DNA from 3 places in the Streptomyces sp. NPDC056987 genome. Region 1 is predicted to be linked to each of the others. Evidence: riboswitches for the same ligand, from Rfam matches in the RefSeq annotation. Region 1 holds a riboswitch; each other region holds the start of a gene.

What was found. A riboswitch is a leader RNA that binds a small molecule or an ion and turns the genes downstream of it on or off. The one in region 1 is predicted to bind cobalamin.
Region 2: it holds a riboswitch for cobalamin, as region 1 does, so the genes downstream of both, ACFTZC_RS32725 (CbtB-domain containing protein) here and ACFTZC_RS23585 (ABC transporter substrate-binding protein) in region 1, are expected to answer to the same signal.
Region 3: it holds a riboswitch for cobalamin, as region 1 does, so the genes downstream of both, ACFTZC_RS14730 (cobalamin biosynthesis protein) here and ACFTZC_RS23585 (ABC transporter substrate-binding protein) in region 1, are expected to answer to the same signal.

What each region holds. Positions count from the first base shown of each region.
Region 1 covers NZ_JBHURV010000021.1:45,819-50,063, forward strand. Annotated here, with positions in the region: gene ACFTZC_RS23570 (sensor histidine kinase) at 1-5, shown strand, start outside; gene ACFTZC_RS23575 (hypothetical protein) at 1-1,314, shown strand, start outside; gene ACFTZC_RS23580 (DNA-binding response regulator) at 1,297-1,935, opposite strand; cobalamin riboswitch at 2,041-2,223, shown strand; gene ACFTZC_RS23585 (ABC transporter substrate-binding protein) at 2,291-3,376, shown strand; gene ACFTZC_RS23590 (FecCD family ABC transporter permease) at 3,373-4,245, shown strand, end outside.
Region 2 covers NZ_JBHURV010000037.1:46,083-50,327, forward strand. Annotated here, with positions in the region: gene ACFTZC_RS32705 (DUF6597 domain-containing transcriptional factor) at 1-109, opposite strand, end outside; gene ACFTZC_RS32710 (TIGR03086 family metal-binding protein) at 181-801, shown strand; gene ACFTZC_RS32715 (GlsB/YeaQ/YmgE family stress response membrane protein) at 871-1,134, shown strand; gene ACFTZC_RS32720 (histidine phosphatase family protein) at 1,197-1,850, opposite strand; cobalamin riboswitch at 1,882-2,029, shown strand; gene ACFTZC_RS32725 (CbtB-domain containing protein) at 2,066-2,305, shown strand; gene ACFTZC_RS32730 (CbtA family protein) at 2,375-3,211, shown strand; gene cbiE (precorrin-6y C5,15-methyltransferase (decarboxylating) subunit CbiE) at 3,331-4,245, shown strand, end outside.
Region 3 covers NZ_JBHURV010000010.1:192,928-197,172, reverse strand. Annotated here, with positions in the region: gene ACFTZC_RS14745 (class II aldolase/adducin family protein) at 1-169, opposite strand, end outside; gene ACFTZC_RS14740 (anion permease) at 364-1,647, shown strand; gene ACFTZC_RS14735 (hypothetical protein) at 1,720-1,983, shown strand; cobalamin riboswitch at 2,130-2,250, shown strand; gene ACFTZC_RS14730 (cobalamin biosynthesis protein) at 2,287-3,288, shown strand; gene ACFTZC_RS14725 (cobyric acid synthase) at 3,285-4,245, shown strand, end outside.

The DNA of each region.
Region 1 (4,245 bases):
CCTGACCAGCCGAAGGCGGGTACTCCGGGTACGCCGGGCACTCCGGGCGCTGTTGACGCGGCTGGCGTCCCGGCGGACATCCCGGCGGACATCCCGGCGGACATCCCGGCGGACGTCGCGGCCGATGTCCCTGCGGACATCCCGGCCGCCGACCCGCTGACCGACCGGATCGCCCGTGACATGCGCGCCGGGCTGCGCGTGGCCGGGCTGTTCATCCTCACCGCCGTGCACCTCGGGCTGGCGCTGCCCGCCCTCCTCGCCAGTCTGCGCGGTTACGACCGGCCCTGGGTCCAGCTCTTCGCGTTCACCCTGCTCACCCTCCTCATCATGGTGGACGCGCTGCTCGGCGCCGACGGGCGCGGCCGACCACGCCCATGGGTCGTGCTCGGTCTGACCTGCGCCCTCGTGGCGTCGGCCGTCTCCACCGGCCGGCTGCCCGTGGCGGACTTCATCGGGACCCCGCACTGGACATTCCTGGAGATCGGCTGGTTCGGGGTGCTGCTGCTCTTCGACGCCGGGCTGCGGCCGACACTCGTCTTCATCGGCGGCCATCTCGTCCTCACCTTGACGCAGTTGCTGCTCGCGGGGGTGCCGACCCGGCAGGCCGCCTCCGGCATGGCCGTCAGCGCCCTGGCCATCTGCACCTTCCAGGTCGCCGCCGCGATGCTCGCCCGCTCGCTCGGTGACTGCGCCGCCGCCGCGAGCGCCACCGCGCGCGAGCAGGAGCGCGTCCGTACGGAGGCCGCCGTCGCCGCGCAGGTCCACGCCGACCAGCGGGCCCGCTACGCCGAACTGGACCGTTCCGTCATGCCGTTGCTGACCGGGCTCGCCGACGGCTCGCTCGACCCGGGGGACGAGGCCGCCCGGCGCCGCTCCGCCGTCGAGGCCGCCCGGCTCAGACGGCTCTTCGCGGAACGCGACCACGCGCACGATCCGCTGCTCCACGAACTGCGCGCCGGTATCGACGTCGCCGAACGCCACGGCGTCGACGTACAGCTCGCCGTACGCGGGGCCTGCGCCCCGGTCGACCGGCGGCTGCGCCGCGCGCTCACCGAGCCCGTGCTGGCCGCGCTCGCGACCGCCGAGCGCGACGCCCGCGCCACGGTCGTGCGTGGCGGCGGCCTGGTGCGGGTGAGTGTGGTGACCGACTGCCCGGCGACGGGGCCGACGGAGATCCCCGAACCGACCGAGCCGGGGGTACGGGTGCGCACGGTGCGCAGCGAGGGGCGGCTGCTGGTGGAGGCGTCGTGCACCCTCGACGGCCCGGACGACACCCCCGAGGACGCGCTCACCGCGTCACAGCTCGTCCAGTGACGTCAGCCCGTCCTGAATGGCCCGCGCGACCAGGTTCGCCTTGGTCGTCGCGGGCCGCCCCGCGTTGGCGTACTTGATGCGCACCCGCTCCAGATACGTGTTCACCGTACGGACCGAGAGCCCCAGGCTCGCCCCGACCATCGCCTTGGACTCCGACTGGAACCACTCCAGCAGCACCTCCACCTCGCGCGGCGTCAGCGCGGGCCGCCCCTTCCGGGCGTCGCTGCCGAACGCCCCGGCCAGCGCGGGCGGTGTGTACGGGCGGCAGTCGGCCGCCGCCAGCGTCGCCGCCATGAGGTGCCGTTCGCCCTCGGCCTTGGTGAGGTACGTGAACGCCCCCAGGTCCAGGCAGGTCAGCGCGGTCTCCTGGCTGTCCTGCATCGTGTAGACGATGACCTGCCGTTCGCCCGCGACGAGTTGGCGCAGTTCGGGGTAGGCGGGCACCCCGTGAGCGAGCTGGAGGTCGAGCACCACCACATCCGCGTCCCGTCCCGGCCCCGTCGTCGCCACCGACAGGTCCGGCCCCTTGGCGGTCACCGCGATGGGCCGCTCCGACGCCGCGTACCAGGACTCGATGCCCGCGAGGACCACGGGATGGTCGTCGATCAGAGCGACACTCACGGGCGAGGTTTCCGGCATGCCTCATTGTCCGCCGCCCCCGTTCCCGCCGATCGCCGCCGGGTGGAAAGCGCCGGAAAGTGCTGGTGTGGGGCGGAAAACCGCCTGTGATAGCTTGCCGAGGCCAGTCGAACCCATGTACGTGGGTCAGGGAATCCGGTGGGAATCCGGAGCTGACGCGCAGCGGTGAGGGCGACGGGCGGGGCATCGGCCACTGGACGGCAGTCCGGGAAGGCGCCTCCGTCCGGGTGACCCCGAGTCCGAAGACCTGCTGGCGGCCTCCGTCCGCGTCCTGTGGCGGGGGAGCACCGTACGACCGGGCTCCGCGCATGAGCCCTCGACGCAGAGGAACGACTCCGTGCCGATCGCACGCCTCGCCCGCCGTGCCACCCCTTTCCTCGCCGCCGGCGCCCTGCTGCTCACCGGCTGCGGTACCGGCCCGGACTCCGGAGCTGATTCCGCTTCCGGTTCCGCATCCAATTCAGGTTCCGGTTCCGGTTCCGCCCGGGCCGCCGGCTATCCCCGTACCGTCACCAACTGCGGTCGGGAGGTACGGATCGAGGCGCCGCCTGAGCGGGCCGTCTCGCTCAACCAGGGCACCACGGAGATCATGCTCTCCCTCGGCCTCGGCGACCGCATGGCCGGGACCGCCACCTGGACCGACCCGCTGCCGAAGAGCCTGGAGAAGGAGAACGCAGGGGTCGAGCGGCTGGCGGACAACAGCCCCTCCTTCGAGAAGGTCCTGGACGCCGAGCCCGACTTCGTCGCCGCCTCCTTCGAGTCCACCCTGGGCAAGGGCGGCGTGGCCACGCGCGCACAGTTCGAGGAGGTGGGCGTACCGGCGTACGTCTCGCCGTCCGACTGCGCCAAGGACAACACCGGCGACACCGACGGATCCCGCGCGACGCCGCTGACGATGGAGGACGTCTACGGCGAGATCCGCGATCTGGCCACGGTGTTCGGCGTCGAGGAGCGCGGTGCCCGGCTCGTCGCGGGGCTGAAGGACCGGATGGCGAAGGCGGTCGCCGGGATCGACGCGAAGAAGGCGAAGGACACCACCGTCCTGTACTGGTTCGCCAACTCCGAGGCCCCCTTCATGGGCGGCTGCTGCGGCGCGCCCGGCATCATCACCGACGCCGTCGGCGCCGAGAACGTCTTCGACGACACCCACGACGAATGGCCGCAGATCAACTGGGAGACGGTCGCCGACCGCGACCCCGCCTTCCTCGTGATCGGCGACCTCACCCGTAAGTCGCAGACGGCCGAGTCGGCGGCGAAGAAGATCGAGTTCCTGGAGACCAACCCGGTCACCAGGGTCATGGACGCGGTGAAGCACCAGCGGTACGTACGCCTCAGCGGCCAGGCGATGAACCCGAGCATCCGCACCGTGGAGGGCGTCGAGCAGGTGGCGGCGGCGCTGCGCGCGTACGCACCCGCCAAGTGACCACCGCGGAACGGGCGTCGCGGACGCCCGCCGAAGGGAGCCCGACGCCGCCGGACCCCGGCGGCTCCCGCGGGGGCCGGCGGGCCGCGGCCTGGATCCGCCCGGTGGGGTGGGCCTGCGGCCTCGCCGCGCTCGCCTTCTCCGTCGCCGTGGCGATCACCATCGGGCCCGCGGACATCCGTGTCGGAGACGTCTGGTCGGTCGTCGGCGCGCACCTGGGCCGGGGCGAGTCGCAGCTCACCCCGATCCGCGACGGCATCGTCTGGAACCTGCGGCTGCCGCGCACCCTGCTGGCGGCCGTCTGCGGCGCCGGGCTCGCGGTGTGCGGCGCGATCATGCAGTCCCTGCTCCGCAATCCGCTCGCCGACCCCTTCGTCCTCGGCGTCTCCTCGGGAGCCTCCACCGGCGCGGTCCTGGTGGTCGTGCTCGGGGTCGGGGGAGGGGCGCTGTCGGTCTCGGGCGGGGCGTTCCTCGGCGCGCTCTGCTCGTTCGGGATGGTGCTGCTGCTCAGCCACACGCTCGGCGGGACGACCGACCGGGTGGTGCTCTCCGGCGTGGCCGCGATGCAGCTCTTCTCCGCCCTCACCTCCTTCGTCGTCCTGACCGCCGCCGACGCGGAGACCACCCGCGGGGTGCTGTTCTGGCTGCTCGGCTCGCTCGGCGGCGCGGGCTGGACCGATGTCCAGGTCTGCGGCGCCGTCCTGCTGGTGGCGCTGGCGGTGTGCGGCGGGTACGCGCGCACGCTCGACGCGTTCGCCTTCGGGCAGGACGCGGCGGGGCACCTCGGCGTCTCCGTGGCCCGTACGCGCCTCGTCCTGCTCACCGTCACCGCGCTGCTGACGGCCGCGCTGGTCGCCTCGGCGGGCGCG
Region 2 (4,245 bases), on a different contig from region 1:
CCAGATACGGCCGCAGGGCCGGCGCGGGCTCGCGGCGGCGGAACCGTACGCGCGCGAAGAGGCCGGGGGCGTCGACGATGCCCCGGGTGTCACGCCGCGGACCTGCCATTCACGGAACGTATCGTCGCGCGTCGCGTTTGTTCAAGACGCGGGGGCGGCGCCGTCCCTACCGTCCGTCCCATGAGCGAGAAGAACGACATCAAGATCAGCGCACCGGACGGCATCAAGATCAGCGCACTGCTGAAGTCGGCGGCGGACCATGCCCTCCCCGTCGTCCGTGACATCGGTGACGAGCAGCTCGGCGCGCCGACGCCGTGCGCCGAGTACGACGTCCACGCCCTGCTCGACCATCTCTTCCAGGTCGTCGTGAACTTCCAGGCGCTCGCCGCGAAGCGGGACGCCGACTTCGGCGCCGCCCCCGAGCACCTCACGGGGGAGTGGCGCGAGCGGTTCGCCGCGGAGACGGCGCGGCTCGTCGACGCCTGGGACGCGCCGGGCGCAGACGAGGGCACGTCGGGGGCGATGGGGCTGCCGGCCAGGACGGTCGGCTCGATGGTGCTCGGGGATCTGACCGTCCACGCGTGGGACCTGGCGCGGGCGACGGGGCAGCCGTACGAGCCGGACGCGGCCCTCGTCGGCCTGCTGACGGCGGAGTTCGGGTCGCTGGCGCCGACGGCCAGGAAGATGGGGGTGTTCGGGGAGCCGGTGCCGGTGGCGCCGGACGCGGCGCCCTTCGACGTACTGCTGGCCCTGACCGGCCGCGACCCGGGCTGGGTGCCCCCGCACCGCCCGCAGGACTGAACGGGGGCATGGCGGGCAGATGTTCGGTCAGTACCGCTTTCGACAGCAAGTGGGCGAAGAGGAGGGGACATGGAGATATCCGGCTTTGTCGCAGCCATTGTCGTCGGCATCGTCATCGGCGTGCTGGGACGGCTCGTGGTGCCGGGGCGGCAGCGCATCGGGGTGCTGCTGACCATCGGCGTCGGTATCGTCGCGGCGCTGGTCGGTACGTTCGTCGCGGCGGCGTTCGGCGTCGCGGACACCCGGGGCTTCGACTGGATCGAGCTGATCATCCAGGTCGGCCTGGCGGCGGTGGGCGTGGCCGCGCTGGACCGCGCGAAGGGCCGCGGCTGACCACTGCCGGGGATTTCGCTACGTATCCGGTCAGCCCCCGTCAGGCCCCCGTCAGGCTTCCGTCAGTCGTCTCCGCCTTCTTCGGAGCCCTCGCCGGCGTCTTCGCCGGTGCCGGTGAGCGGACGGCCGCCGAGCAGGTTCCAGCGGCCGTCCCGCCCGGTGAGCTCTGTGACGGTCAGCGGCCGTACGTCGAACCGCCAGAACGCGGAGGCCGGCGCCGAGAGCGCGTGCAGGGCGGCGGCGCGGACGATCTCCGGTTCGGCCACGGCGATCACGCGGGGGGTCTCGGGGCTCAGCGTTTCGCACCACCGGCCGACGCGGGCGTAGAGCGCGAGCAGGGTCTCCCCGCCGTGCGGCGCGGCCGACGGGTCGGCGAGCCACGCGCTCACCTGCGCCGGTTCGGCGGCCGCGACCTCGTCGAGGGTCCTGCCCCGCCAGCGCCCCATGTCCCACGGCGCGAGTTCCGGCACCGGCCGCGCGTCCAGGCCGAGCAGACCGGCGGTCGTACGGCAGCGGGGTGAGGACGAGACGTACACGGCGGCGCCGCGCGGGAACTCCTCCCGTACGGCCTCGGCCTGCCGCACCCCGGCGGCGTCCACCGCCCGCGTCGCGGCGCCGGGCCCGTCCTCGGGAAGGTCGCCGAAGCGGGCCGCGCGCAGGGCCGGGCCGATGGCGGGTGAGATGAGCTGCACGCGGATCGTCGCGCGGATCGTCATAACGAAAGGCCCCCTTGGCCCGTCTGCCGGTTCGCGGTACCTTCACGTCGATATCCACGACGGCGGGACGGAAGTCCGGTGAGATTCCGGCACGGTCGCGCCACTGTATGCCGATTCCGGCCGCGTGCCACGCGGCGGGGAACCGGTGAGTCAGACCCGACGGCCGTCGTTCGAGCTCCATCAACGGGACGCGAGTTCCCTCAGGAGGATGTGCCATGGCTCAGTCCATCGCGCCTGCGAACACCGCTCTTCCGCCCACCTCTGCCACCGGTGCCGCCCCGGCCCCGCTTCCGCTGCGCGCCGTGCTGCCGTGGGCGGTCTTCGTCGGCACCCTGATGCTGGTGCTGCTCTACTTCGTCGGCGCCGAACAGGGCGCGACCTCGGTGATCTCCGGTGCCGGTGTGCACGAATGGGTGCACGACGGCCGTCATCTGCTCGGGTTCCCCTGCCACTGACCGTCGGCGTAAACGGCGGACAGCGGACAGCGGACAGCGGAAACAGCAGCGACAGCGGAGATGACGCGCATGCATGCCTTCACCGTCAGAAACCTCCTGGTCCGCGGCATGGTCGCGGGCGTACTGGCCGGACTTCTCGCGTTCGTGCTGGCCTACTTCGCGGGTGAGCCCTCCGTACGGGACTCCATCGCGCAGGAGGAGACCCGGTCCGCCCCGGCGCATCAGCACGGCGCCGCGGCGGACCCCGTACCCGCGGGGGAAGCGGGAGAGGAAGAGGAGGAGGAACTGGTCAGCAGGCCGGTCCAGTCGACGTTCGGGCTCGCCACCGGTGTGCTGGTGTACGGGGTGGCCCTCGGCGGGATCGCCTCGCTGGTCTTCGCGGTGAGCCTGGGCAGGATCGGCCGGTTCGGGCCGCGGGCGACCTCGGCGCTGGTCGCGGGGGCCGCCTTCACGACCGTCTACCTGGTGCCGTTCCTGAAGTATCCGGCGACGCCGCCCGCCGTGGGCAATCCGGACACGATCGGCAGGCGCACGACCCTGTTCTTCCTGATGATCCTGCTCAGCGTCCTGCTGGCGGTCATCGCCGTCATCGCGGGGAGAAGGCTGGCACCCCGGCTCGGCAACTGGAACGCGTCGCTCGCCGCGGGCGCCGGTTACGTGGCCGTCGTCGCCGTCGCCTGTCTGGTGCTGCCCGCCAACGCGGACGCCGTCCCCGCGTCCTTCCCCGCGGCGCTGCTGTGGGAGTTCCGGCTCGCGTCGCTCGGGGTGCAGGCGCTGCTCTGGACGGCCTTCGGGCTGATCTTCGGGGAACTGGCGGAGCGGATGCTCCGGCCGCGGGCGGTGGCCGATGCCGCCGTCGTGCCGCCCGGGGCACCCGTCGGGGAGCCGCGGGCGGCCGGACAGTAGAGTGCGGGGTCGGTCTTCTCCCAGCTCAGAGGTGTACGGCAGTGAGCGTCCCGCCCCCTGGTCCCGCGCCGTCCGCATCGTCGGCCCCTGATGCGGTGCCGTCGGCCCCGGGTCGGCCGGTGACCGTGGTCGGGATCGGCGCGGACGGCTGGGCCGGGCTCTCCGGCGCGGCGCGGGAGGCCCTGCGCGGGGCGGACGTGGTCATCGGCGGGCCCCGCCAGCTCGGCCTGCTGCCGGCCGCGGAGTGCGCGGGCGAGCGGGTGGCGTGGCCGTCGCCGCTGCGCCCCGCCGTGCCCGGCCTGCTCGCCGCGCACGCCGGACGCCGGATCGCGGTACTGGCCAGCGGGGACCCGATGTTCTACGGGATCGGGCGGGCGCTCGGCGAGGTCGTCGGCGCGGCGGCGCTGCGCGTGCTGCCGCATCCGTCGTCCGTCTCGTACGCCTGCGCCCGGCTCGGCTGGCCGGTGGAGGAGACGGAGGTCGTCACGCTCGTCGGCCGCCCCGCCGAACGCCTCACCGCCGCGCTGCACGACGGCCGCCGGGTGCTGGTGCTCAGCGCCGGGGCCGGGACGCCCGGGGAGGTGGCGGCGCTGCTCCGCGCGCGCGGCTACGGGCCGAGCCCGCTGCATGTGCTCGAACAGCTCGGCTCGGAGCGCGAGCGGCACCGTACGGCCACCGCCGACGCATGGGCCGGTCCGGCCGGGGACCCGCTCAACGTGGTGGCGGTCGAGTGCCGCCGCGCGCCCGGCGCGCCGCGCCTCGGCGCCGTACCCGGGCTGCCGGACACGGCGTACGAGCACGACGGACAGCTCACCAAACGCCATGTGCGCGCCGCCACGCTGGGCGCGCTGGCGCCCGCGCCGGGGGAGCTGCTGTGGGACATCGGGGGCGGGTCCGGTTCCATCGCGGTGGAGTGGATGCGTACGCACCCGTCCTGCCGGGCGGTGTCCGTGGAACGCGATCCGGCGCGCGCCGAGCGCATCGGCCGGAACGCGCGGGCGCTCGGTGTCCCCGGGCTGCGCGTCGCCGTCGGC
Region 3 (4,245 bases), on a different contig from region 1:
GCTCCCCGACGCGCACGGAGACATTGCCCGAGGTGCCGACGACCAGGCCCTCCGCGGCCGTTCTGCGGGCTGTGTCGACGAGCTCCGCCCAGGCCCGTTCCAGAGCCTCCTGACCGGCCCCCCGACCGGCCTCCGTCCGGCCCTCCGCCACGCCCCGCGCGCCCGTCATCTCGCCTCGCTCGTCCGCCAGTTCGCCGTGTTCGCCGGTCCCGTCATCCGTCATACGGCGATCCTGCCAGGCCCCGCCGTCAACCTCACGGGGTGAGTCACCCCGAAGACCCACCTAGTTCATCTTCCGTTCACCCTGACTCCCTACGTTCACCGAGGCCACCGACGTCGAACGATTGCCTGGGTCCTGGGTCAATGGAACACATCACACTGCTGCTCGCGATCGTGATCGTGACAGCGCTCGTGTTCGATTTCACGAACGGTTTCCACGACACCGCCAACGCGATGGCGACGACCATCTCGACCGGCGCTCTGAAGCCCAAGGTCGCGGTGGGCATGTCCGCGGTCCTGAATCTCGTCGGCGCGTTCCTGTCCGTGGAGGTCGCCAAGACGATCTCCGGCGGGCTCATCAACGAACAGGGCATCAGAACCGAAGTCATCTTCGCGGCGCTCGTCGGCGCCATCCTGTGGAATCTCTTCACCTGGCTGCTCGGACTCCCGTCCAGCTCCTCCCACGCTCTCTTCGGCGGCCTGATCGGCGCGACCCTGATGTCCGTCGGCGCCTCGGGCGTCAACGGCGGGGTCGTCATCACCAAGGTCCTGATCCCCGCGCTCGCCGCCCCCGTCGTCGCCGGGCTCGCCGCCCTCCTCGCGACGCGGCTGACGTACCGGATCGGCCAGGCCGTCAACGACGGCGACGACCGGGTCACCGCCAAGGGTTACCGGGCCGGGCAGATCGCCTCCGCCGGGCTCGTCTCCCTGGCCCACGGCACCAACGACGCGCAGAAGACCATGGGCGTCATCACGCTCGCGCTGGTCACCGGCGGCGTTCTCGCCCCCGGCTCCAACCCGCCCCTGTGGGTCATCGTCTCCGCCGGGATCGCGATCGCGCTCGGCACGTACCTGGGCGGCTGGCGCATCATCCGCACCATGGGCACCGGCCTCACCGACCTCCAGCCGCAGCAGGGCTTCGCCGCCCAGACCAGCGCCGCGACGGTCATCCTGGCCTCCTCGCACCTCGGCTTCTCGCTCTCCACCACGCAGTCCTGCTCCGGCGCCGTCATGGGCGCGGGGCTCGGCCGCAAGGGCGGGGTGGTGCGCTGGTCCACGGCCACGCGGATGTTCGTCGCCTGGGGGCTGACGCTCCCGGCCGCGGGTCTGGTCGCCGCCGGCGCCGAGTTCCTGACCGGCCAGGGCACCTGGGGCATCGTCGTCGTCGCGGTGCTGCTGATCGCGGGCTCCGCCGGGATCTGGCTCGCCTCGCGCCGCAAGCCCGTCGACCACACCAACGTCAACGCCGACGAAGCCGTCGCCGACGGCGGCTCGGGCCGGACCGGTGAGCCGGCCGGTGTGGTGACCGCCGCCGTCGCGGCCGTCACCCCGCCTCCCCCGGCGGGCGCCGCGGGCCAGGACCTCTCGGCCACCATCCCCGCCCCGGCGGACCAGAGCGGCGAGCCCGCCCGCCGCGCCACGGTGTGATCCGCGCCGCCTCTTAGCGCCGCTCCTCCTCTCCGCCTCATCTCTCCGCGCCACCTCTCAGGAAGCGACCGCATGGACATCGACTGGGCAGCACTCGGCTCCGTCTTCGGCGTCAGCCTCGTGGCGACCGTCGCCCTCGTGGGCCTCTTCAGCCTGGGCGTCGTGGGCCTCGCCAAGCGGGGTTCCGCGCCCGCGCAGGGCCAGGCCGGGACCTCGACCGCCGCCTCCACCCCCGCCACCGGACCGGCGCCCCTCACCGCCCGCGCCGGCGCCTACCTGTGCTTCGCGCTCTGCGCCGGAGCCGTCGCGTACGGGATCAGCCTCATCGTGGCCTGACCGTCACGCACGCCATACGCGCCACACGCGCCACGCACGTCCCCGCGGGAGCCCCGCATCGGCCGACCGGTCCGGTGTGGGGCTCCGCACACTGTCCCGCCGCAGGTCAAGGATGAGTTGACGGGTCCTGCGCGGCGTGGTGGACTTCCGGGGCCATTGACGACGGCAGCAGAGGAAGCCGGTGCGAATCCGGCGCGGTCCCGCCACTGTCACTGTGAGCCTCGCCTCCAGGAGCCAGGAACTCTCGCCGTCGCATCACGTACGTCGAGCCGGGGCGCGGACCCTGAGTGAGGACACTTCGCCATGCCTGGCTGCGGTTCTGCCGCCGCGCGCGGCGGCGGCCGGGCCGCCCCTGCCGCCGAGCGGATCTTCGCGTACGGTGCCACCCTCGGGCTCCTGGCCGACCGGCTGTTCGGCGATCCGCGCCGGGGACATCCGGTGGCCGCCTTCGGCCGGGCCGCGGGAGCTGTCGAGCGCGCGCTGTGGCGCGACCACCGGGGCCGCGGCGCGCTGCACACCGCGCTCTGCGCCGGAGCCGCCGCCGGGGTCGCGGCACTGGCCGCGGCGGCGGTACGCGAGCGGCCCGCCGCCGCCGTGACGCTGACCGCCGCCGCCACCTGGGCCGTGGTGGGGGGCACTTCGCTGGGCCGGGAGGCACGGGCCGTCGGCGCGGCGCTCACCGCCGGGGACCTCGAAGGGGCCCGCGGGCGACTGCCGCATCTGTGCGGGCGTGACCCGTACTCCCTGGACGAGGACCAGATCGCGCGCGCCGTCGTGGAGTCCGTCGCCGAGAACACCTCCGACGCCGTCGTCGGCGCCCTGGTGTGGGGCGCGCTCGCCGGGACGCCGGGGCTCGTGGGGTTCCGCGCCGTGAACACGCTGGACGCGATGGTGGGTCACAAGAGCGCCCGTTACCGCCGGTTCGGCTGGGCGTCGGCCCGCCTCGACGACGTCGTGGGGTGGCCGGGCGCCCGGCTGACCGCCGCGCTGGCCGTCGCCGCGGGCCCGGACCGCCGAGGCGCGCTGCGGGCCCTGCGGCAGGACGCGCACCGCCATCCGAGCCCCAACGCGGGCCCCGTGGAGGCGTCGTTCGCCGGGGCGCTGGGCGTACGGCTCGGCGGGACCCTCGCGTACGGCGGGCGGGTGGAGCACCGGCCCGTCCTGAACGGCACGGGGCGCCCCGTCGGGGTCCCGGACATCGAGCGCGCCGTACGGCTGGCCGGCCGGGTCAACGTGCTGGCTCTCGCGGCCTGCGTGACGGGCCGATTCGTGTACGGGGCGATGCGTACCGGGAGGCCTGGATGAGCCGGAACAGCGGTGGCGCGGGGCTCGGCGGAGGGCTGCTGATCGCCGGGACGACCTCCGACGCGGGCAAGAGCGTCGTCACGGCGGGGATCTGCCGCTGGCTGGTGCGCCAGGGCGTGAAGGTCGCGCCGTTCAAGGGCCAGAACATGTCGCTGAACTCGTTCGTGACGCGCGAAGGGGCGGAGATCGGGCGCGCCCAGGCGATGCAGGCACAGGCCGCGCGGGTGGAGCCGACCGCGCTGATGAACCCCGTCCTGCTCAAGCCGGGCAGCGACCGCAGCAGCCAGGTGGTGCTGATGGGGAAGCCCGTCGGGGAACTGAGTGCACGCGGCTACCACGGAGGCAGGCAGGAGGCGCTGCTCGGGCCGGTTCTGGAGTGCCTGGCGGAGCTGCGGTCCACGTACGACGCCGTGATCTGCGAGGGCGCCGGCAGCCCGGCGGAGATCAATCTGCGCCGGACGGACATCGTGAACATGGGCATCGCGCGGGCCGCGCGGCTGCCGGTGGTCGTGGTCGGGGACATCGACCGGGGCGGGGTGTTCGCCTCCTTCTTCGGGACGACCGCGCTGCTGAGCCCCGAGGACCAGGCGCTGGTCGCGGGGTATCTCGTCAACAAGTTCCGGGGCGACGTGTCGCTGCTGGAGCCGGGGCTCGACATGCTGCGCGGGCTGACCGGGCGGGCGACGCTCGGGGTGCTGCCCTTCCGGCACGGTCTGGGCATCGACGAGGAGGACGGGCTGCGGGTCTCGCTGCGCGGCGCCCTGCGCGAGTCGGTGGTGGCTCCCCCGTACGGCGAGGACGTGCTGCGGATCGCGGTCTGCGCCGTACCCCTCATGTCGAACTTCACCGATGTGGACGCGCTGGCGGCGGAGCCCGGGGTCGTGGTGCGGTTCGTGGACCGCCCCGAGGAGCTGGCCGACGCCGATCTGGTGATCGTGCCGGGCACGCGCGGCACGG